Regions from separate parts of the Bradyrhizobium sp. 179 genome, predicted to be linked through region 2. Evidence: predicted binding sites of a transcription regulator. Region 2 holds the regulator's gene; each other region holds the start of a gene.
What was found. The regulator LexA, encoded in region 2, represses DNA repair genes until DNA is damaged. The targets are predictions, from matches to a motif close to TGTTCNNNNTGTGTTCNG.

Region 1 (5,832 bases), on a different contig from region 2:
CCGCCGGCCGCGCAAGCCGAGCTAGGATACAACCGGCCGCCTCGTCGCACCCAGCGTCACCTCGACGATCTCAGGCGGCACGCCGACGCGGAGCGGCATGATGCTGCAACCGAGGCCGCCAGAGATGATGACGTCGCATTTCAGCCGGACATGGCCGTAGGCGAGCCGGATGCCATGCTGCGGCGGGACCGCCGGCGACCAGCCAAGCAGGCGCACCTGACCGCCATGGGTATGGCCGGACAGTTGCAGCGCGACGCGCGCCGGGACGCGCGGCGCGATGTTGGGCTCATGCGCGAGCAGGATGATCGGCGCGTCATCCGTGACCTTGGCGAGCGTGGCGTTGAGATCGTCGGCACCGAAGTGCACCATGCTGCGGAAGCGTCGCGCCGGTAGGAAGGCGAGCTGATCGCCGAGACCCGCAAGCCAGAACGGGCGGCCGTCCTTGGTGAGACGCACGACATCGTTCTCGTAGACGGGTATACCGGCCGCTTCCAGTGCCCGATGCGCCATGGTCGGGCCATTCCCGGCCCGTTGCACGGTCTTGTCGTCCCAATAATCGTGGTTGCCCATGACGGCGTGAACGCCGAGCGGCGCCCTGAGGCCGCCGAGCACTCTGGCCCATTCGCTCGACGGGATGATGCGGGTGACCTGATGCAGGCCGGCGACATAGTCGCCGAGCAGCACGATGAGGTCGGCATTCAGCGCGTTGGTGCGGTCGACGATGGCCTCGATCCGCTCCAGCGGCATCCAGGGATCGCAGGCATGGATGTCGGCGATGACAGCGATCTTCAGCGGAAGATCCGCCGGCCATTGCCGCGGCGCCGGATGATAGCGGGTGACGCGGAGCCGCAGCATCGGCTCGACGCCGACACCGTAGGCCGCGGTCGAGGCGCCGAGGGCGGACAGGGCGCCGATGGAACGGATGAAATGACGGCGAGTGATCATGGACGCTCGATGGTGATGCTGGTTCTCGATGCGACTCGATTGGAGCGGAATTGGGGTGCGCTCGTGCAGACCGCCTGCATCTCCGTGCAGAGACCTGCACAAGATTACCGGAAATTCACGAGCACCGGAGCACTCTGCACTTGCGTAAATCAGTCGTCGCTCTCGTCCGAGCCGAACAGGCCGAACTGGGCCGCATCGCGCGAGGGCTCGGCGAGACCGAGGTGACGGAAGGCGTGCGAGGTGAGCAGGCGGCCGCGCGGGGTGCGCTGGAGATAGCCGCACTGGATCAGATAGGGCTCGATGATGTCCTCGATGGCATCGCGCGGCTCGGACAAAGCGGCGGCCATGGTCTCGACGCCGACCGGGCCGCCGCCATAATTCTGCGCGATGGTCGTGAGGTAGCGGCGGTCCATGGCATCGAGGCCTGCGGCATCGACCTCGAGCGCGCTGAGTGCGTGGTCGGCGATCTTGCGGTCGATCTTGTCGGCATCGGCCGCCGAGGCGAAGTCGCGGACCCGGCGGAGCAGACGGCCCGCGATGCGCGGTGTGCCGCGGGCGCGGCGCGCGATCTCGTTGGCGCCATCGGCGGTCATGCCGACATTGAGCACGCGCGCGCCGCGGCTGACGATGCTTTCGAGTTCTTCAATGGTGTAGAAATTGAGCCGCACCGGAATGCCGAAGCGGTCGCGCAGCGGATTGGTCAGCAGGCCAGCCCGCGTGGTGGCGCCGACGAGGGTGAATTTCGACAGCTCGATCTTCACCGAGCGCGCCGCCGGGCCTTCGCCGATGATGAGGTCGAGCTGAAAGTCCTCCATCGCGGGATAAAGCACCTCTTCCACCGCCGGACTGAGGCGATGGATCTCGTCGATGAAGAGCACGTCGCGCTCTTCGAGGTTGGTGAGGAGGGCGGCGAGATCGCCGGCCTTGGCAATGACAGGCCCCGAGGTGGCACGAAAGCCGACGCCCAGCTCCTTCGCCACGATCTGCGCCAGCGTGGTCTTGCCGAGGCCCGGGGGACCCACGAACAGCACGTGATCCAGCGCCTCGCCGCGCTTGCGCGCCGCCTCGATGAAGATCGAGAGATTCTTGCGCGCCTGCTGCTGGCCGACGAAGTCGGACAGCGATTGCGGACGCAGCGCGGTGTCGCCGACGTCGTCGCTGCGGCGCTCGGGCGAGACCATGCGATTGGCCTTGGGATCGCTCACTCAGCGAACTCCTCGTAGGGTGGGCAAAGGCGCCCTTCGCGCCGTGCCCACCACGTCACCGGTCGCTCCAAAGGTGGTGGGCACGTTGCGCTTTGCCCACCCTACGAGACCGAGCATTGACGCGCTCACTTCGCGAGCTCCTTCAGGCCGAGGCGGATGAGCTGCGCGGTCTCGGCATTCTCGCCCGCACTACGCGAAGCCGACGCAATCGCCGCGGCGGCCTGCGGTTGGCCGTAGCCGAGATTGACCAGTGCGGAGATCGCATCCGCCACGGGGCGCGGCGCGCGCTGGTCGTCGACGGCGCCGGCGAGATGCACCACTGCCGGATCGACATTGGCAAAGGCCGGCGCCTTGTCCTTCAGTTCGGTGACGATGCGCTCGGCGACCTTGGGGCCGACGCCGGGCGTGCGCGCCACCGCCGCCTTGTCGCGGAGCGCGATGGCATTGGCGAGGTCAGCCGGCGATAAGGTGCCGAGCACGGCGAGCGCGACCTTGGCGCCGACGCCCTGCACGGTCTGGAGCAGGCGAAACCATTCACGCTCCTGGTCAGTGCGAAAGCCGAACAGTTTGATCTGGTCCTCGCGGACATAAGTCTCGATCGACAGCACGGCCGCTTCGCCCGGAGACGGCAGATGCTGCAACGTGCGTGACGAGCAATGCACCTGATAGCCAACGCCGCCGACGTCGAGGATGACGAAATCCTCACCGTAGGAATCGATCAGGCCCTTGAGCTTGCCGATCATATCCCCACGACCTTCAGCCTGAGCGCGGTGCTCTGGCGGTGATGAGCGTGGGTGATGGCGATGGCGAGCGCGTCGGCGGCATCCGCCGACGGCGGCTCGGCCTTGGGCAGCAAAATCTTGAGCATCATCGCGATCTGTTGCTTGTCGGCGTGACCGGCGCCGACCACCGTCTTCTTGACTTGGTTCGGCGCATATTCGGCGACGACGATGCCGAACATTGCGGGCGCCAGCATGGCAACGCCGCGGGCTTGGCCGAGCTTCAGTGTCGCAACGCCGTCCTTGTTGACGAAAGTCTGCTCGACCGCGGCTTCCATCGGCTGGTGATCGGACAGAACGGCCGCGAGCCCCTCATGGATCGCAAGCAGCCGGCTCGCCAACGGCAAGTCGTCCGGCGGTTCCACCGAACCACAGGCGACGTAGATCAGACGGTTGCCCTCAGCCTCGATCACGCCCCAGCCGGTGCGGCGCAGGCCGGGGTCGATGCCGATGATGCGAACGGGGCCGCGAATCGGGAGCGCAGTCATGGGCCAGTGATAGCGGCTGGCCGCCCGAAGCGAAACAGAAACAGAACGGAAGTAACAGGGGAAGTGGGATACCGCGGGGCGCACCGCCGCTCAGCACACATCCGGTGTCATACCCGCGAAGGCGGTTATCCAGTACGCCGCGGCTTATCGGTATTGTTCGAATGTTTCTGGAATACTGGGTCGCCCGGTCCAGCCGAGCGACGACAGCGGAGGGTTGAGGCCCTAGCCGCCCATCTTCGCCATCAGCGCGTCCGACACCTCGAAATTGGCGTAGACGTTCTGGACGTCGTCGTGCTCATTCAGCATGTCCATCAACTTGAGCAGCTTCTCGCCGGTCTCGTCGTCGACCGACACCGTGTTCTGCGGCTTCCAGATCAGCGCGGCCTTGCGCGGCTCGCCGAACTTGGCTTCCAGCGCCTTGGCGACGTCGCGATAGCCTTCGGTCGAGGCGTAGATCTCGTGTCCGCCCTCGCCGGAGATCACGTCGTCGGCGCCGGCCTCGATCGCCGCGTCCAGCACAGCATCGTCAGAGGCGACGCTGCGATCGTATTCGATGACGCCGGTGCGGTCGAACATGAAGGAGACCGAGCCGGTTTCGCCGAGATTGCCGCCGGACTTCGTGAAGAAGGAGCGGATGTCGGACGCGGCGCGGTTGCGATTGTCGGTCAGCGCCTCGACGATGACGGCGACGCCGCCGGGGCCGTAGCCCTCGTAGCGGATCTCGTCATAATTCTCGCCCTCGCTGCCGAGCGCCTTCTTGATGGCGCGCTCGATATTGTCCTTCGGCATGTTCTCCTGGCGTGCTGCGATCACGGCGGCGCGCAGGCGCGGGTTCATGGCGGGGTCGGGTGTACCCAGCTTGGCCGCGACGGTGATTTCCCGCGCCAGCTTGCCGAACAGCTTCGACTTCTGGGCATCCTGCCGCCCCTTGCGGTGCATGATGTTCTTGAATTGGGAATGTCCGGCCATGCGTGGTCTCTTGAAGGGTCTCGGGATCGTTCGCCGATGGGTGGGAGGCGCGGCCTTATAGGCCGCCAACCCACCGGAATCAAAGGGATCTGCTGCTCTAAGGTAGCACTGTAAAGGTAGCCGCCGTAATGGCCTCTGCCTAGGTGTCAGGCATCGTTAACCCTGACTTCATTTCAGCCTGCGAAAATAGCGTCCGACCGTCCCCCGACCAGAGAGACCCGATGGCGTTCGGACTATTTCGGAAGCGTCTGCCGGACATGGCTGCGCCTGCGGCAGCCTCGCAGGCTGCGCAACCGGTGGCTCATTCCGAGCCCGCCGGGATCGCCGATGGCGACTCGGCCCGCGAGATCCTGGAGCTGCTGGAACTCGAGCTCGGCGCGATGATCCGGCAGCTCGAGCGCGCCGCCAATTCGGTGGCCGGCGGAGCCGAGGCGACCGCCGCAACCCTTGCCGCCATTCGCGACCGCACCGACGCCCTGACCGGCCGCACCAACGCGGCGCAATCGACCGCCTCGACGTTCGCCCATGCCGCCGACAAGTTCACGCAGTCCGCACTGGGAATCGGAGCGCAGGTTCGCGAGGCAGGCAAGCTCGCCGACGAGGCCAGCGCCGCTGCGCAGGAAGCCCGCGCCAATGTCGATCGCCTGCGCGAGTCCTCCGCCGCCATCGGCAATGTCGTCAATCTGATCGCGCAGATCGCACGGCAGACGACGCTGCTCGCGCTCAACTCCACCATCGAGGCCGCGCGCGCCGGCGCGGCCGGCAAAGGCTTTGCAGTCGTCGCGACGGAAGTGAAGGCGCTCGCAGTGCAGACCCAGGGCGCGACCGAAGAGATCACCAAAAAGATCGACGCACTCCAGCGCGACGCCGCCGGCTCTGCGGATGCCGTGCACCGCATCTCGCAGGCGATCGAGGCGATCCGCCCGGTGTTCGAGACCGTCAACGGCGCCGTCGCCGAGCAGAACGCCACCACCAGCGAAGTCTCCGGCAACGCTGCCAGCGCCTCGGACTTCATCGTCTCGGTCGGCGAGAGCGCGGCCGAGATCGACGCAGCGACCAAAGCGGCCGAGACCCATGGCGAGAACGTCGCCAGCGCCGGCCGCGCCGTCACCACCTTCGCGCAAAAGCTGAAGTCGCGTTGCGCCGTGCTGCTCCGCCAGAGCGAGCACGATGACCGCCGCAAGACCGAGCGCTTGCCCTGCCATCTCAAGTTCGAAACCGCGCGCGGCGTGATGCCAGTCTACGAGATCGCGATGGACGGCGTGCTGATCGGCGGGGCGGACGCAGGCCGGCTTGCGCCGCAAGCGCTGGTCGAAGGCACCCTCGAGAACGTCGGCGCCTGCCGCCTGCGCGTGGTCGAGCAATCCAAAGCCGGCGCCCGCGCGCATTTCGTCGGCCCCCATGCCGAGCTCCGCGAGAAGATCGAGGACAGTCTGTGGTCGATCC
Region 2 (5,832 bases):
GGATCATCGTGATGGGTCTGTTGCGCACGCCCTTGCGCTGGTCCGGTGCCTTGGTGCTGCTGGCTTCCATCGCGTGGGGGCTGTCGGTGCGGCAGCCCGATATCCTGATTGCCGGGGACGGCGCCAGCGTCGCGGTGCGGGGCAGGGACGGGCAGTTGCATGTGATCCGGGCGAGCAAGGATGGCTTTCTGCTCAAACAGTGGTTAGCTGCCGACGCCGATCCGCGCGATGCCGGGAGTAGCTCGCTGGCTGACGGCGTGTCGTGCGATGAGTCCGGCTGTGTGACGCCGCTTGCCGACGGTCGGCTGGTCGCGCTTTCCCTGCGCATCGATGCGCTGGCTGAGGATTGCAGTCGTGCCGCGCTGGTGGTCACGACGCGCCCCGCGCCGCCCGATTGCGCGGCGATGGTGGTCGACCGGCAACGTCTCGCCAGCCAAGGCGCGCTGGCATTGACGCAGCGTGGTGACGGCTTTGCGATTCAGGCGGTGAGAGCAAGAGGCACAAGCCGTCCCTGGCTGCCGGCCGGCGCCGGCGAGGGTGATTTCGACGGCAGCCTTGTGCCGAGGACGGCCGCGGCCCGCAACCGGGATGCAACGCCGGCGGAGACCGACCTGCAGGTCGACGATTAGGCGCCGGACGATTAAAAACAAACGCGAAGAGTAGGTCCGGGTCCGACCGGACGTTCCGCAGCATTAAATCTTACCATCTCGCCGGCCTCGGCCGGCGATGGCAATTTCAATCCTGGCCCGACCCCGCGGGCGGGGACGGCTCAGCCAATCGGCAAGCGCGTGATCGTCGACCGGCTATCGGCGACGATCTGCGGCTTGTGCTCGCGCTCGCTGACCGGCTGCGTCACCGGCAATTGCAGCACGGTTGCGCGCTGGCCTTCGACGAGCTGCGTCACCAGCACGTATTTGCCGTCGGGGAATTCGATCGCGTCATGATGGCGGTCGGGTATGTGCGGATCGATCTTGCCGAACTTGCCGACGCGGGAGTTGATGGTGCGCGTCCAGATCCAGCGATTATCGTAACGGACGTTGTCGGCGAAGGCGAGCTCCGTTCCCGGCAGCAGGCAGACGGCCACGGTCGGATCGGCCGCGGAAGCAAAGCCGCGCGTTGAGGTGCCGCGGAACGTTGTCGACACGATCGTCTCGCCGACTTCGGCGGGGCGAGATGCAACGGCATGCAGGCTGTAGTCACACATCGGGTGCTCCTCATTCGAAGATAGCAACCCGCGCCTCCTTCGGAGGCGCAAGCCTCTATCAGAGTGGAAGCACGTAACGCTCTGCTCCGTTGTAGGCAAATCTGCGGCTGGCGTTGCCGGACGCGATCACATTATCTTTCCCGAAGCCATAGGAACAAAGCTCGCTTCAGTGCATTCGGCGGATGCGAGCGCCCGTGGCCTACGGGCGCCGACCAGGGGAATGTGGCCAGCTTCGCCGTGGCTGTCGGTCGATGGCAGTTCGGGCGTTGCGGAAATGCTCGCTCCCTGCGTGCGCCGACTTGCGTGCGTGGTGCTGCAATTGAGTTGCGAATGCTTGCGCGGCCGATCAAGCGATCAGCACGCTGCGAAGGCGCTTAAGGCGATCCTGCACATCGTAATCTCCTAAGATCTCTTCACAAGCGATGAGTGCTTGGGGCCGCATGCCGAGGATGGAGCGCCGGAGAGAGGGGCCGGATAATCTGCGCAAGACCAAAAGACTATCCAGCTGGAGCGGACCGTCGTCCGCTCCAATCGGAATCATTGGTATCGAATGACCGCTAGCTCGTCTCAGTACTTGCGGTACAGCCCGATCAGCTTGCCCTGAATCTTCACCCGGTTCGGCGGCAGGATGCGCACCTCATAGGCGGCATTGGCGGGCTCGAGCGCGATCGACGCCCCCCGGCGGCGGAAGCGCTTGAGCGTCGCTTCCTCGTCGTCGATCAGGGCCACCACGATGTCGCCGGTATCGGCGCTCTCGTTACGCTGGATCAGCGCCATGTCGCCATCGAGAATGCCAGCTTCGACCATCGAATCGCCGCGCACTTCGAGTGCGTAGTGCTCGCCTGAGCCGAGCATGTCGGGCGGCACGCTGATGGTGTGACTGCGGGTCTGCAACGCTTCGATCGGCGTGCCGGCCGCGATGCGACCCATCACGGGCACCGCAACGGGACGCTCGCCCTCGTCCGCGGAAGAACTGGAGCTCGCGCGCACCTTGCCGAGATTGCCCTCGATGACGCTCGGCGTGAAGCCGCGGCGGCTGCCGGCGGCGGCCTGGAGCTCGGGCAGCTTGATCACCTCGATGGCGCGGGCGCGGTTGGGCAGGCGGCGGATGAAGCCGCGCTCCTCGAGCGCAGTGATCAGGCGATGGATGCCCGATTTCGAGCGCAGGTCGAGCGCATCCTTCATCTCGTCGAAGGAGGGCGGCACGCCGCTTTCCTTCAGACGTTCGCTGATGAACCGCAGAAGCTCGTATTGTTTGCGCGTTAACATCTCGACCAAAGTCCCCCGGTTGATGTCGTTCGATTCCGAGACGCTGAATTGGAGCGGTAGACCGCTACATGCTCGAAACAAATCATGAACGGACACTATATGTTCCATATGTGTTCCGCAACTGCTTAATTTACCGTGAACGCGGCAAAGTTCGCGGAACGCGTGTAGTGGATGCGTTCAGACGGGCAGGCGCAGCACCTCGCAAGGCGAGCCGGCCTCTGCCTTCGGAGCGAACGGTGCGCGGACGAGAAGTGCCTGTGCTGCAGCGAGATTCGCAAGCAGCGAGGAATCCTGGTGATCGACGGGAAGGGCCACCAGCGTGCCGTCGTCGCGCGTCTCCAGATGTGCGCGCAGATAGTCCGCGCGCATATCGTTTGCGTCCACATCGCGGCCGAGCACGGCGCGCTCTTGTCGGTGATGAATCACGGATCGTCCCGACAAGGCGCGAATCAGCGGCACCAGGAACAGGAAGGCGCACACGTAGGATGACACGGGATTACCCGGCAGGCCGATCACGCGCATCCCGCCGAGCCGCCCATGCATCATCGGCTTGCCCGGGCGCATCGCGATCTTCCAGAACGCCATCGCGACGCCTTCGTCCCTCAGCGCCTGCTGGACCAGATCGTGGTCGCCGACCGACGCGCCGCCGCTCGTGACCAGGATCTCGGCGCCGCTCTCGCGGGCGCGGCGGATGCCGGCAGTGGTGGCCTCCAGCGTATCGGCGACAATGCCAAGGTCGATGGTATCGGCCCCCTCGCTGCGGGCGAGCGCGTGCAGGGCGTAGCCGTTGGAATAGACGATCTGGCCGCGACCGGGCGTGGTTCCCGGCATTACCAGTTCGTCGCCGGTGGCGAGGATCGCGACCTTCGGACGGCGGCAGACGGCAAGCTGCGGATGATTCATGGCGGCGGCGAGTGCGAGATCGCGCTCGGTGAGACGGGTTCCCTTGCGCAGGAGCAGGTCGCCTTCGGAGAAGTCGACGCCCGCGGGGCGGATGTGGCGGCCGGCAATGGCGGCTTCCTTGATCGTGATGCGCTTGCCGTCCGCAACCGTGTCCTCCTGGATCACGACTGCGTCGGCACCGTTGGGAATGACGCCGCCGGTGAAGATCCGCACGGCTTCGCCGGGGCCCAGCGTTCCCGCGAATGGACGACCCGCCGCCACCTCGCCAATCAAGGTGAGCGCACTATCGAGCTTTGTTGCATCGCTCGCGCGCACCGCGTAGCCGTCCATCGCCGACATTGCTTCCGGCGGCTGTGTGCGCAGCGCCGCGACATCGCGTGCGAGCACGCGATGATAGGCCTCGTTGAGGGAAACCATCGCTTCAGGCAGCGGCTCCGCACCTGCCAGCACCGCGGCAAGCGCGTCAGAAACCGGCATCAAGGCCAAGGGCGGAAACTCCTGCTGAGCATATCGGCAATGGGCGGCGAAAGTTCTAGCCGAGTGCAGGCGTGAGGCAAAGGCGCCGACAGGATGATTTATCCTGCGTGATCTCCGTCATGAAGAATCGTGCGCAGACCGGTCACGGCATGATCCGGAAGGCGAGACAGACCGGTACGAGGATAGCCATGGCGAGGACGACAAGGATGAGCGCCACGGCCAGCATCGGATCAACTCTGCGTCTGTTCGCCCGAACTGACGCCGGCTGTCACGTCCGGAGCTTTGGGGCTTTGATCCTTGTCCGGCAGCGGATCGGCCTGCGACTTTAGGTCGGCGGCCTTGCTGATCAGCTTGGCGGAGAGGCGCGAATCCGAGGTGGTCTTGGCGAATTCGAGCAGCAAGGAGGCTTGCTTTGTGAGGTAGGCTTTGCCCAGCACGAGAATAAGTCCGATGTAGACGTCCCAACGGACTCATAGAGTCCGGAGGGAGGTATTCCGTTCCCGGAACTCTGTACAAAAATGTACAAAGTGAATTGGTCCCTACCCGAGCGGATTTGGGTGCCCGGAACCCGACCCGATCCGGTCGGCATCGGTGGTCAAATTCCCAACGCTAGCAAGGCCTTGCCGACATCACCGGGCGAGGTGACATGCACCGCCGTCAGTCCACGCGCTCGCGCCCCCTCGATGTTCTCGGCAAGGTCGTCGAAGAAGACGATTCGGCTGGCTGGCAGGCCGATCGCCGCCACGACATGATCGAACGCCTCTGCATCCGGTTTGCGCAGGCCGATGCTGGACGACAGATAGAGCTCGCGGAAATGCCCGAGCACCCCGGCATATTCCTTCGAGAAATAGTCGACATGTGGCCGGTTGGTGTTGGAGAAGGCATATAGCGGCACCTGCTTCGCCGCGCGCGGCAAGAGCTCGGCGATCTCAGGCATCTCGCCGGCGAAGATCGCGTTCCATCCCTCCAGAAATTGCGCGTCGGAAATGCCGATCCCGAGCGATGAACGCAGCGATTGGAAATAATCCTCGTCGCTGATCTTGCCGACCTCGTGCAGCCGGTAGGCCTCGTCACGCACATAGCGTGCGACGATGGCCTCGGGCTGGCAGCCCGCATGCCCCGCCCAGCAGGCGATCGCCTTGGAGAAATCGATATCGAGCACCACGCGGCCGAGATCGAACAGGAGCGCATCGGCGCTACCGGGGGAGAGTGAGGTCATCGCGTTCTTTCACTTTTCAGTATCGGTAGGGCTCGTGGTCGAACAGCGGGAACGCGCTGAACACGCTCGGCGCATTCGTTGCGGTCGCCTGATGCAGGCAGGATTTGTCGACTTCGGCGAACGAGGTGGCACCCAGGAGGCCGAGGCAGCGCAGCACTTCGTCCTCCAGCAGTTCCAGCATTCGCATCACGCCTGCTTCGCCGGCCGCGGCCAGCGCCCAGCATTGCAGCCGGCCGATGCCGACGATGTCGGCGCCGGCCGCGATCGCCTTGACGATGTCGGTGCCGCGGCAGAAGCCGCCATCGACCATGATCTTGGCGCGGCCCTTCACCGCCTCGACGATTTCAGGCAGCACATGCATGGCGCCGCGGCCGTGATCGAGCTGACGGCCGCCATGGTTGGAGACGTAGATCCACTCGACACCGTGATCGATCGCGATCTGAGCGTCCTCGGCGGTGGCGATGCCCTTCAGGATCAGTGGGATCCTGAACTTGTCCTTGATCATCTTCACCGTCCGCCATTCCAGACCCTTCTGGAAATCGCCGCCGGTCGCGCGCAGGCGGCTTTCGCGAACGTAGCGCTTGGCGATGTCACGTTCGCGACGGCTGTAATGGGCGGTGTCGACAGTCAGGCAGAACGCGGCATAGCCGTTCTTCTCGCTCCGGCTGACGACATCGGCGACGAAGGCATCGTCGCCGCGGACATAGAGCTGATAGAGCCGCAGCGCGTCGGGCGCGGCCTCGCCGGTCTTCTCGAGCCC
Region 3 (5,832 bases), on a different contig from region 2:
CGGGCTTGACGGATGGGGGAAGCTGCGGAGGAAACCTAGAGATTCGCAGACGCGTCGATCTCGATTTGGGCTTCCACCTGCACCTCGACCTCCGCGACAGAGAACAGATCCTGCGCCGGCTCGACGGTCCAGGGCATGTGCTTGGCGCGGGCGGCGGCGACGGGGGCGAAGAAGCTGCGGTGGTGGATGGAGGGGCCGAGGCGATCCAGCGCGTCGAGATGCTCGGGGACAGCGTAGCCCTTGTGCTGCTCGAAGCCGTAGCCGGGGCAGTCCTGCGCCAGCGCGCACATCAGCCGGTCCCGCGTCACCTTGGCAACGATGGAGGCGGCCGCGATCGACAGCACGATGCCGTCACCACCGATCACGGCCTCGCAGTCGCATTCCGTATCGAGCTGGTCGCGGCCGTCGACGAAGACGTGGCGCGGCGCCTCGGGCAGCGCCACCACCGCGCGCTTCAGCGCCCATAGCGAAGCACGCAGGATGTTGTCGCGGTCGATCCGCGCGGGCGAAGCCACCGCGACCGAGACCTGCGCGGTGGCGCAGATCTTGTCGAACAGTTTTTCGCGCTCCTCGGCCGTCAGGCGCTTGGAATCATCGATGCCACGGGGAATGCGGTCGGGATCAAGGATCACCGCCGCCGCCACCACGGGGCCGGCGAGCGGTCCGCGACCGGCCTCGTCGCAGCCTGCGACCGGCCAGACGCCGCGCTTGATCAGCGCGCGCTCACGACGGAAGCTCGGCGGGGCCACGGCAATGATGCCTTTCCGGCCGGCGCTTTTGCCGGTTAAAGCCTGAACCTCCGACGCCTTGGCTTGCGGAGCCTTGGCTTGCGACGCCTTGCCTTCCGACGTGTTGGCAGGCGCAGCTTTCTTCGCACCGTCTTTTTTAGGCGTGTCTTTGGCCGGCTTCTTGGCGGACTTGTCCCGAATCATGGTGGGGATCGTGCGCAAGCGGCTTCGCCAGCGCAACCTGGAACCCGAGACAATTCCCGTTATTCAGGTGGGCCGCCCTATTCCGCCAAATGCACCCGTCGGTCCTCGCCCACCTCGATGCCGGGTGCGATCACGACTTCCCAGGGGTGGCCATCGGGATCGGTGAAATAGCCGGAATAGCCGCCGTAACCGGTCTCGTGCGCCGCTTTCAGCAGCGCTGCACCCTTGTCGACAGCGAAAGCCAGCACCGTATCGACCTCCTCGCGCGTCCGGCAGTTCCAGGCGAGCGTCATCCCACGAAATGCCGGCGGTCTTGGATTGTCCGGCAACCCGGCGTCGGCGGCGAGCTGATCCCAGGGATACAAGGCGAGCACCGGACCACCGGTGTCGTAGAATGCGACCGCCTCACCGGTCGCCTTGAGCAGGCGCGAGAAACCGAGCGCCTCGTAAAAGGCGATGCTGGCGCGGATGTCGCTGACACCGAGCGTGACGACGGTCAGCCGCGGCACCGGCACGGTGGCTTCCTCACTCATGCTACGCCTCGTCCACTTCGCGATCACAACAGGCTGAGCTGATCGCCGTTCCGCTTCGGCCGCGCGAAGTGATCGGTGGTCAGCTTGGAGCGCCGCTTGTTGAGGCCGAGCCGGTCGCAGGCGATCTCGAAGCGACGGCCGATGGTCCAGGCCATCGGGCCGGTCCCCTTCATCCGCTCGCCCCATTTCGCATCGTAGTCGCGGCCGCCGCGCATGTCGCGGATCAGCGTGAAGACGTGGCGGTAGCGGTCTGGATAATTCGCCATCAGCCATTCGCGGAACAGATCGCGGACCTCGAGCGGCAGCCGCAGCAGCACGTAGGAGGCTTCCTTGACGCCGGCATGGGCTGCGGCATCAAGAATGCGCTCGATCTCGGAATCGTTCAGCGCGGGGATCACGGGCGCGACCATCACCGTCGTCGGAATGCCCGCCTCCGAGAGCTGCTTGAGCGCTTCCAGTCGCTTCGGTGGCGTCGCCGCCCGCGGCTCCATGGTGCGCGCGAGCTTCGGATCGAGCGAGGTAACCGAGATCGCGACCTTGGCGAGGTTACGCTTGGCCATCCGCGCGAGAATGTCGATATCGCGCACCACCAGCGCCGATTTGGTGACGATGCCGACGGGATGCCCGGCGCGCTCCAGCACCTCTAGGATGCCTCGCATGATCTTTCGCTCGCGCTCGATCGGCTGATAGGGATCGGTGTTGGTGCCGATCGCGATCATCCGCGGCTCGTAGCCGCTGGCAGCGAGCTCCTTCTCGAGCAGCGCCGGCGCCTCGGGTTTGGCAAACAGTTTTGACTCGAAGTCGAGCCCGGGAGACAGGCCGAGATAGGCGTGCGTCGGCCGCGCGAAGCAATAGACGCAGCCGTGCTCGCAGCCGCGATAGGGATTGATCGAGCGGTCGAAACCGATGTCGGGGGAATCGTTGCGGGTGATCACCTTGCGCGAGGTATCGATCCCGACCGTGGTCTTGAACGGAGGCAGTTCCTCCAGGCTCTGCCAGCCATCGTCGAAGGCGACGCGGGCCTCGGCCTCGTAACGGCCGCTCGCGTTGGACTGGGCGCCCCGCCCTCGCCTGCGTGCGCGGTCGATGGCAACGCCAAGCTCGGGAAAATCGGCAGGAAAATCAGAAGGCGCACCCGCCGGCTCGGAGGGCGCCGTAACCGGCGGGTGCTTGAGGGCACGAGAAGATGCTCGACTCATGAAGCCAACATAGCATGCGCCCGGAACAAATCAAGAACAAGAGCAAAAACGCGAAAACAACCCCATGCACAGTAGCGCTGCCCAAACTTCGGGCGCGCGCCCTTGACCTGACGCAACACCGGCGGGCGGCGATCCCGTTTCATGGCGAAGGGATCAATCGCGCCGGAACAATGTTGGTGACGATCGCTGGGTGAAGGTCGGCAAGAACATGACAAATCAACGACAACTGCGCGCCGCGAGCAGCGAACTCGATCTCCTCGATCGCTACTGGCGTGCCGCCAACTACCTCTCCGTCGGGCAAATTTATCTCCTCGACAATCCGCTGCTGCGCGAGCCGCTGCGACCCGAGCACATCAAGCCGCGCCTGCTCGGCCATTGGGGCACGACGCCCGGCTTGAACTTCATCTATGCCCATCTCAATCGGGTCATCCGTGCGCTCGACCTCAACGTGATCTACGTCTGCGGTCCCGGCCATGGCGGCCCGGGCATGGTTGCCAACACCTATCTGGAAGGCAGCTACAGCGAGATCTATCCCGACATCGCGCGCGATACTGAGGGATTGCGCAAGCTGTTCAGGCAGTTCTCCTTCCCAGGCGGCATTCCGAGCCACGCGGCGCCGGAAACGCCGGGCTCGATCCACGAGGGCGGCGAGCTCGGCTATGCGCTGGTGCACGCCTATGGCGCGGCATTCGACAATCCCGACCTCATCGTCGCCTGCGTCGTCGGCGACGGCGAGGCCGAAACCGGCCCGCTAGCGGCGTCGTGGCACTCGAACAAGTTCTTGAACCCCGCCCATGACGGCGCGGTGCTGCCGATCCTGCACCTCAACGGCTACAAGATCGCCAACCCCACTGTGCTCGGGCGGATGCGCAACGAAGAGATCCGCGAGCTCTTCCGCGGGCTCGGCCATGAGCCGCTGTTCGTCGAAGGCGACGATCCCAAATTGATGCACCAGGCCATGGCGGATGCGCTAGACGTCGCGCTCGTCAGCATCCGCTCGATCCAGCAGCACGCCCGCGACGGGCGCAAAGGCGTCGAGCGACCGCGCTGGCCGATGATCGTGCTGCGCAGTCCCAAGGGCTGGACCGGCCCGAAGGAGGTTGACGGCAAGAAGGTCGAAGGTTTTTGGCGCGCGCATCAGGTGCCCGTTGCGAGCTGCCGCGAGAATCCGGCGCATCTGAAGGTGCTCGAAGACTGGATGCGCAGCTATGAGCCGGACAAGCTGTTCGACCCCAGCGGAGCGCTGATTCCCGAGCTTCAGGCGCTCGCGCCCGAAGGCCAGCGGCGAATGGGCACCAATCCGCATGCCAATGGCGGGCTGTTGAAGAAGGAGCTGAAGCTGCCGGACTTCCGCAGCTTCGCTGTCGAGGTACCGCAGCCCGGCGGTGTCGTGGCGGAAGCCACACGCGAGCTCGGCAAATTTCTGCGCGACGTCGTTCGCCTGAACGCCGAGGCGCGCAATTTCCGCATCATGGGCCCGGACGAGACGGCATCAAACCGGTTAGACGCGGTGTTCGAGGCAACCGAACGCGTCTGGATGGAGCCAACCGAACCTTACGACGTGCATCTCGCGCAGGACGGCCGCGTGATGGAGGTCCTGAGCGAGCATCTCTGTCAAGGCTGGCTCGAAGGCTATCTGCTCACCGGCAGGCACGGCTTCTTCTCCTGCTACGAGGCCTTCATCCACATCGTCGATTCCATGTTCAACCAGCACGCCAAATGGCTGAAGGTGACGCGCGATCTGCCATGGCGCCGCCCGATCGCCTCGCTCAACTATCTCTTGACCTCGCATGTCTGGCGCCAGGATCACAACGGCTTTAGCCATCAGGATCCTGGTTTCGTCGATCTCGTCGCCAACAAGAAGGCTGACATCGTCCGCATCTATTTCCCGCCTGATACCAACACGCTGTTGTGGATCGTCGATCATTGCCTGCGCACCTACAACCGCATCAACGTCATTGTCGCGGGCAAGCAGCCGGCGCCGCAATGGCTGTCGATGCAGGAGGCGGCTACGCATTGCGACGCCGGCATCGGCATCTGGAGCTGGGCGGGCACGGAGGAGGCAAACGCAGAGCCCGACGTCGTGATGGCCTGCGCGGGCGACGTGCCGACACTGGAGACGCTCGCCGCCGTCGACCTGCTGCGCAAGGCGCTGCCCGAGTTGAAGATCCGCGTCGTCAACGTCGTCGACCTCATGACGCTGCAACCTCGGGCGCAGCATCCGCACGGCCTCTCCGACCGCGACTTCGACAGCCTGTTCACATCGGACAAGCCGGTGATCTTCGCCTATCACGGCTATCCTTATCTCATTCACCGGCTGACTTATAACCGCACCAATCATACCGGCATGCATGTGCGCGGATTTGCCGAGGAAGGCACCACGACGACGCCGTTCGACATGGTCGTGCTCAACGGGCTCGACCGCTACCATCTCGCGATCGAGGCGATCGAGCGCGTGCCGGGGCTTGCGACCAGGGCTGCGCAGGTCAAGCAACAGTTCCGCGACAAGCTGATCGAACATTCCCGCTACGTCCGCGAGCATGGCGAGGACATGCCTGAGGTCCGCGACTGGGTCTGGCCGAACAGCGCCGGCGGCAACACGCCAGCCGAAGCCGGCGACTGAAGCCATGTCGGACACTGTCCTTGTGCTCAACTCCGGATCGTCGAGCATCAAGTTCGGGCTGTTCGAGCTGCCGGCGTCCGGCCCCGCCCTGCTCTGCAACGGCTTGCTCGACGAGTACGAGGCAACGCCCCGCCTCGTGCTGAAGCGCCCGGCGGGCGAGAAGCTGTTCGAGACGCGAAGGGACGCGTCGGATACGGACAGCGGTCATCTGTTCGCCGACGTGCTGACCTTCGTAGACCAGCATTTCCGCGAGCATCGCCTGCGCGCCATCGGCCACCGCATCGTCCACGGCGGGCCGGACTACTCCGGCCCCGTCGCGCTAACGGACGACGTCTATGCCAAGCTGGAGGCGCTGACCCCGCTGGCCCCGCTGCACCAGCCGCGTTGCCTGGAGCCGATCCGCATCATCCAGGCGACCCGCCCCGCTCTGACGCAGATCGCCTGTTTCGACACCGCCTTCCACCACAGCCTGTCGCCGCCCGCGCGCCGCTTCGCCATTCCGAGGCGCTATGAGGAGCGCGGCGTGCGGCGCTATGGCTTTCACG
Region 4 (5,832 bases), on a different contig from region 2:
CGTTGGTTGCTGCCGGCTGGACAGCTTCGGCAGGGGCCGCCGATCTCAGTTACGGGCAGCGTGCGCCCTATACGGTCAATCAGCCGCTCAATGCGTACAGCTGGGCCGGTCCTTATCTAGGCGGCAACGTCGGCTATGAATGGGGTTCGGTCGACAACAATCCCTCAAAGCCTTCCGGCTTCGTCGGCGGCGTGCAGGCCGGCTATAATTTCCAGAACGGCCCTTGGGTGTTTGGCGTCGAGGGCGACATTCAGGCCGCCGGTGCCGACGATACCTTCGCGCCGTGGAAGTTCTCCAATCCGTGGTTCGGCACCCTGCGCGGCCGCGCCGGCTATGCCTTCAGCAATGTGCTGTTCTACGGCACCGCTGGCCTCGCTTTCGGCGAACTGCGGGCGCAGACCTTCGGCTGGACAGAATCGCACACCACCGCTGGCTGGACCGTCGGTGCCGGCGCGGAAGTCGGCCTTGCGCCGAACTGGACCGCCAAGCTCGAATATCTCTACATCGATCTGTCGACGAGTCAGTTCGCAATTACGGGCGTGTCAAACGGCTATAGCGCCAGCGTTGTCCGCGCAGGCGTGAACTATCACTTCTGATAGCTGAAGAAGAAAAGACCGGACCAACCTCCCGGCCGCTAGCGGCCGGGATTTTTTTAAGCCAGGCTCGCTAGGAGAGGATGACCAAATTGACCGCCTTCGGTCCCTTCCCCTTCTTGTCCGGTTCGACTTCGAAAGTAATACGCTGTCCTTCGGCAAGGTCCTTCAGTCCCGCCCGCTCTACGGCGGTGATGTGAACGAAGACGTCGCGGCCGCCGTCGTCCGGCTTGATGAAGCCGTAGCCGCGCTCGCCGTTGAAGAACTTGACCGTTCCCGTCATGGCCATCGGGAAACTCCCCCTCATTGCTCCTCCGCCGCGGCGCAGACTCGCGTCACGACATGACCGGACCTTACGAAGCCCGGGAGCTGGCCATCCTTGGGCGGACCTCATAGGTCCGGCCGGATCTTTCTTGGGCCTTCACTCCGCCGCAACCATTCGCGGAAGCGGAACGTAAAGCCAGTCACGGAAACAGCATAATACGGTTCGTCGCAGATTGACTACCGTTCCTGCATATTTTTCCCAAGAATGCCGGAGTGTTACGGCCTCGGCACCTCCAATCGGAATCTGGCAGCGCCGCCCTGGCCGAGCGGCATTTCGAGCTCGGGCAGGATGGTCTTGAGCTCACCGTGCAGCGTGTAGGGCGGGTTGACGATGAGGAGACCCGTGGAGGTGAGGGCCGCGCCATCGAGCTGCGGCGCCACACTGAATTCGAGGCGCAGGCATTTTCCGGGCGGCTTTGCTGCGGCTGCGAGCCGGGCCACCGTTTGCGCCAGCGTGTCGGTGGCGCGCCGGTTCTTGGCCGGATACCAGATGACGTAGATACCGGTCGGCCATTTCGCGAACGCCGCTGAGAAGGCCTCGCCAAGCCGCTCGAACTCGTCCTTGGCCTCGAACGGCGGGTCGATCAGCACGAGGCCGCGCCGCTCCTTCGGCGGCACGAAGGCGGGCAGTGCCATCCAGCCGTCGAGATCGACCACGCGAGCCTGCTCGTCGCGGCGCAGCACGTCGATCAGCGCTTTCCGCGCCTTCGGCTCGAGCTCGCAGGCGACGAGGCGGTCCTGCGGCCTGAGCAGGCCGCGCGCGATCAGTGGCGAGCCGGGATAGGCTTTGAGCTCGCCCTTCGGATTGAAGGCGCGGACGATGTCAAGATAGGGCTTGGTCAGCGCCGCGGTCTCGTTCGACAGGCGCGCCTGCATCAGCCGCGCGATGCCGGTCAGCCACTCGCCGCCACGGCGCGCCTCGTTGCTGTCGAGGTCGTAGAGGCCGGCGCCGGCATGGGTGTCGATGACGCGGAACGCCGCCGGCTTGTCCTGCAAATAAGTGAGGATGCGCGCCAGCACGATGTGCTTGATGACGTCGGCGAAGCTGCCGGCATGGAAGGCGTGACGGTAGTTCATGACGGAGAGTTACGACATCGCGAGGCGAAAGTAACGGCCGTCATTTCGGGGCGGTGCGCCAGCACCGAACCCGGAATCCATTTCTTTGAGAACGCGGACAGATGCATTCCGGGCTCGCGCTTCCGCCTTCGCTCTTCGGGCTGCGGCGGACAAGCCGCGCGCCCCGGAATGACGATCCGAGGGCTCGCTCTACCCACCCCTGATCGGCGGCATCGTCACCTGCTCGCGGCGGCAGGTGCGGCGCTCGAGCTCGTCGCAGGCGCGGAATTGCAGGTCCTTGCTGAGGCAGATGCGGACCTCGGACAGCCGTGTCCGGTTGCAGGTGACCGAGATGGCGGCATTGCTGAGGCCGGGATTAGCCTTGATAAAAGCGTCCTCGACCTCCGCCGGCGCCACGGTCTTGGCCTGCGACAGATCGAGATATTCGGCCGGGATCTTGATCGCGGCGCGCGCTTTGCGGATCGTTTCGAAATAGCTGCGGCTCTCGAGCCCGGAGCAGGTGCCGTGCTTGTCCCATTCGTTGAAGATCAGGCCCGGCGCCGGCATCAAGTCGAGCATCGAGGAAACGATGCCGCGGTTCAGCCGCGGTGCCGGCCGCTGGCAATATTCGGGGAAGCCGTTTTCATATTGCGGCCACAGGCCATGCACCACGAAGGCGTAGGGCCGCCCGCTGCACTGCATCTGTGAACGGCCGCTGCGCTCGGCCGCTTCCTCGCAGAAGGAGGGCGACCATGACAGCGACAGCACATAGAAATCGAACTCGCCCGGCGCGTTTTGCCGCTTGTCCTGGGCCTTTGCGCCACCGGCGAACGAAGCCAAGCCTGCGGCAAGGATCAGGGGAAGGGTCAGCGAGATCACCAGGCGGGAGAACGAATGCAATCTGGAATGAAACATGGCGACGCCCCTCAACTAGACTGTGCAATGAAGCCTAGCAGGCGATAAGAACATTTCAAGAACAAAATTCGGGCCACCGCCGTTCGGTCGCCGGATCGGCCCGAAGGGCCCTTGAAATCAGGGCTTGGCGGCGCGGCAGGCCGGATTGTAGGCCCAGTTACGGTCGACTCCGACGACGCACCATTCGACACCATTGCCGTAGCCGGCAAAGCCGCCATCCTCGATAATCGAGAAATGCACCTTGCGCACCTTGCCGTCATTGAGCATGGCGTCGCCGGTGCAATAGCGGCGCGGAATGTTGTCGGACTGCCAGGGCCGGAAGGCGGTCTCGCGAACGGCGGAGAAGCCGGTGATCTTCAACGAGGAATTCCAGAACGAGCTTTCCTTCTCCCAGAACTGGGTGGCGATCGTCGGCAGCGCCTTGTCGCAATCGGCGACGGCGCCGTCGTAACGTGGCCCACTCAGCCAGAAATTCGTCTCGAGCGGATTGGCGGCCCTGGCCTCACCGAGCGGCAGCGCCCCGAACGTGAGGCCGAGCACGGCGGCAAAGCGGAGCGATTTCAGGGAGGGGGCGCGCATGGGCAATCCGGACTGCTGGGTCTTGCGAAGATGGGACCGTGCCGCGAAGGCTCGGCGGGGTCAAGTGCAGCGCGGCAACACTTCGCCAGGAGTTGACCACAACGTCGCGCTCGGCATGGCTTCCGTTCTTTCCACTTCCATCGCAGCACCGTAAACTGGCGGCCAGCCAATTGGAGTGACGGGAATGCGAATCATTGCGGCCGCGGGTCTTCTCGCCAGCCTGGTTGTCTCGGGTATGATGGCGAGCCAGTCGGCGCGCGCCGATATCCTTCCAGTGCCGCCGTTCAAGGGCAACGACACCGGCGGCATCATCGCCTATTCGATGGCGACCCAGGTCGATGCCCGGCAGGTCGCGGTCGATCACTGCGCGCGCTACGGCAAGGTCGCCAAATTTCTCGCGGTGCAGGCCTACGAGGGCGGCTACATCTCGTTCTCCTGCCGCTGGGTGCCCTATGGCGCCGCCGACCAGCCGATCCGAACGCTGTACTGAACCGCGGTCGTAACGCCGCAATCTCTCAGCCGGGAGCTCCCAGATGACGCGCAAACTCGCTTTGCTCGGCTCGGCCGCCTGTCTCGTGTTGTCGGCAGGCAGCGCCAGCGCCGACGATCTGCCGCTGCGCAAGGCCGGCCTTTGGGAAATGAAGCTGGTCACGACCGGCTCGCCCGTGCCCGAGATGACCATGCAGCACTGCACCGACGAGACCGTCGACAAGGAGATGAGCAACAACGTCTCCCCGATGGCCAAGCAGATCTGCGCCAAGCAGGAGATCAAGAAGACCGCGACCGGCTATGTCAGCGATTCCGAGTGCAACGTCGCCGGCGTCAGCACGACCTCGCATGCCGAGATATCAGGCGATTTCAACTCGGCCTATACGGTGAAGACCTCCTCGCATGCGCAAGGCGGCGTCGCCGGCACGGCAGGGCGCGATAGCACCATGACGCTCGAAGCGAAATGGCTCGGGGCCTGCAAGCCGGACCAGAAGCCCGGCGACATCGTGATGCCAGGCGGCTTCAAGATGAACGTGCGCGACGTGGATAAGCTGAAGGCACTGCTGCCGAAGTAGCGAGATCGTAGCCGGAAAACCGGTGTGCTCCCTCGCCCCGTTCTTACGGGAGAGGCAAGAGCAGTTACACCGGTATTCTCACGCTCGCCCTCAATCCTCCCATCGGGCTGTCGCCGAGCGTGATGTCGCCGCCGTGCGAGCGGGCGATGTCGCGGGCGATCGCGAGACCAAGGCCCGTGCCGCCTTCGTCCTGGTTGCGGGCGTTGTCCAGCCGCAGGAACGGCTTGAACACCTCTTCGCGCAAATGCGCGGGAATGCCCGGCCCGTCGTCGTCGATCGTGACCGTGAGATAGCGGTGATCGCGCTGGCCGGTGATGGCGATGGCCTTGCCGTAGCGCGCGGCGTTGGTGACGAGGTTGGCAAGGCAGCGCTTGAACGAGGCCGGCTTCACCGTCACCACTGGCAGGCCGTGGAACGCCACGGTCGCGGTGTGGCCGTGCCGTTCGGCGTCGCTGCGCAGCTCTTCCAGGGCCTGGGCCATATCGGTCGGCTGCGATTGCTCGCCGGAATCGCCGCGGGCAAAGGCAAGGTAATCCTCCAGCATCATCGACATCTCGTCGACGTCCTTGCGCATGCCCTCGAGCTCCGGACTATCGCCGATCAGCGCCAGCTCGAGCTTGAAGCGGGTCAGGATGGTGCGCAGGTCATGGCTGACGCCAGCCAGCATTGCGGTGCGCTGCTCCATCGTGCGCTCGATGCGCGATTTCATCTCGAGGAAGGCGACGGAGGCGCGCCGCACCTCGCGCGCGCCTCTGGGGCGGAAATTCGGCGCCTCGCGGCCTTTGCCGAAGCTCTCGGCGGCATCGGCGAGCCGCAGGATCGGCTTGATCTGGTTGCGCAGGAACAGCACCGCGACGATCAGCAGGATCGAGGACGTGCCGACCATCCAGAACAGGAAGATTTCCGAGTTCGAGGCATAGGCGGCGCTGCGCTGGGCAAACACGCGCATCACGGCATCGTCGAGCTGGATGCGGATCTCGACGAGATTGGAGCGGCCGACCGTGTCGATCCAGAACGAACGCCCGATCTGGCGGCCGAGCTGCACCGACAGGGTCTGGTCGAGTAGCGAGAAGAACGGCTTCGGTCCTGGCGGCGGCATGTCCCCGGCGGGCAGGAAATCGACGACGAGGCCGAGCCGCTGCTGGGCGATGCGGCGGATCTGGTCGCGGTCCTTGTCCTGCGGATAGCCCTTGTAGACGTCGATCAGCGCGGCGATGTCTTGCACCACCGCCGCGGACAGGCGGCGAGTCACCGTGTTCCAGTGCCGCTCCATGAACACGAAGGCGACGACCGATTGCAGG

Region 1: ruvC (crossover junction endodeoxyribonuclease RuvC) is a predicted target of LexA. The motif match lies at 3,448-3,465, and genes of this name have one in related genera.
Region 3: IVB12_RS17830 (PA0069 family radical SAM protein) is a predicted target of LexA. The motif match lies at 2,686-2,703, and genes of this name have one in related genera.
Region 4: IVB12_RS13260 (ribonuclease T2) is a predicted target of LexA. The motif match lies at 2,935-2,952, and genes of this name have one in related genera.

Annotation. Positions count from the first base shown of each region.
Region 1 is NZ_JADPJR010000131.1:4,042-9,873, forward strand. It holds gene IVB12_RS30300 (metallophosphoesterase) at 22-945, opposite strand; gene ruvB (Holliday junction branch migration DNA helicase RuvB) at 1,095-2,126, opposite strand; gene ruvA (Holliday junction branch migration protein RuvA) at 2,276-2,893, opposite strand; gene ruvC (crossover junction endodeoxyribonuclease RuvC) at 2,890-3,417, opposite strand; gene IVB12_RS30320 (YebC/PmpR family DNA-binding transcriptional regulator) at 3,640-4,386, opposite strand; gene IVB12_RS30325 (methyl-accepting chemotaxis protein) at 4,608-5,832, shown strand, end outside.
Region 2 is NZ_JADPJR010000009.1:197,485-203,316, reverse strand. It holds partial or broken gene IVB12_RS02790 (ComEC/Rec2 family competence protein) at 1-629, shown strand, start outside; gene IVB12_RS02785 (hypothetical protein) at 770-1,204, opposite strand; gene lexA (transcriptional repressor LexA) at 1,772-2,473, opposite strand; gene glp (gephyrin-like molybdotransferase Glp) at 2,651-3,862, opposite strand; gene IVB12_RS02770 (hypothetical protein) at 4,084-4,290, opposite strand; gene IVB12_RS02765 (HAD family phosphatase) at 4,449-5,072, opposite strand; gene IVB12_RS02760 (alpha-hydroxy acid oxidase) at 5,089-5,832, opposite strand, start outside.
Region 3 is NZ_JADPJR010000072.1:22,186-28,017, forward strand. It holds gene IVB12_RS17820 (ribonuclease HII) at 36-932, opposite strand; gene IVB12_RS17825 (VOC family protein) at 1,010-1,465, opposite strand; gene IVB12_RS17830 (PA0069 family radical SAM protein) at 1,489-2,664, opposite strand; gene IVB12_RS17835 (phosphoketolase family protein) at 2,873-5,287, shown strand; gene IVB12_RS17840 (acetate/propionate family kinase) at 5,292-5,832, shown strand, end outside.
Region 4 is NZ_JADPJR010000053.1:337,720-343,551, forward strand. It holds gene IVB12_RS13245 (outer membrane protein) at 1-596, shown strand, start outside; gene IVB12_RS13250 (cold-shock protein) at 667-882, opposite strand; gene rlmJ (23S rRNA (adenine(2030)-N(6))-methyltransferase RlmJ) at 1,134-1,994, opposite strand; gene IVB12_RS13260 (ribonuclease T2) at 2,184-2,888, opposite strand; gene IVB12_RS13265 (hypothetical protein) at 3,006-3,467, opposite strand; gene IVB12_RS13270 (hypothetical protein) at 3,652-3,957, shown strand; gene IVB12_RS13275 (DUF3617 family protein) at 4,001-4,531, shown strand; gene IVB12_RS13280 (ATP-binding protein) at 4,596-5,832, opposite strand, start outside.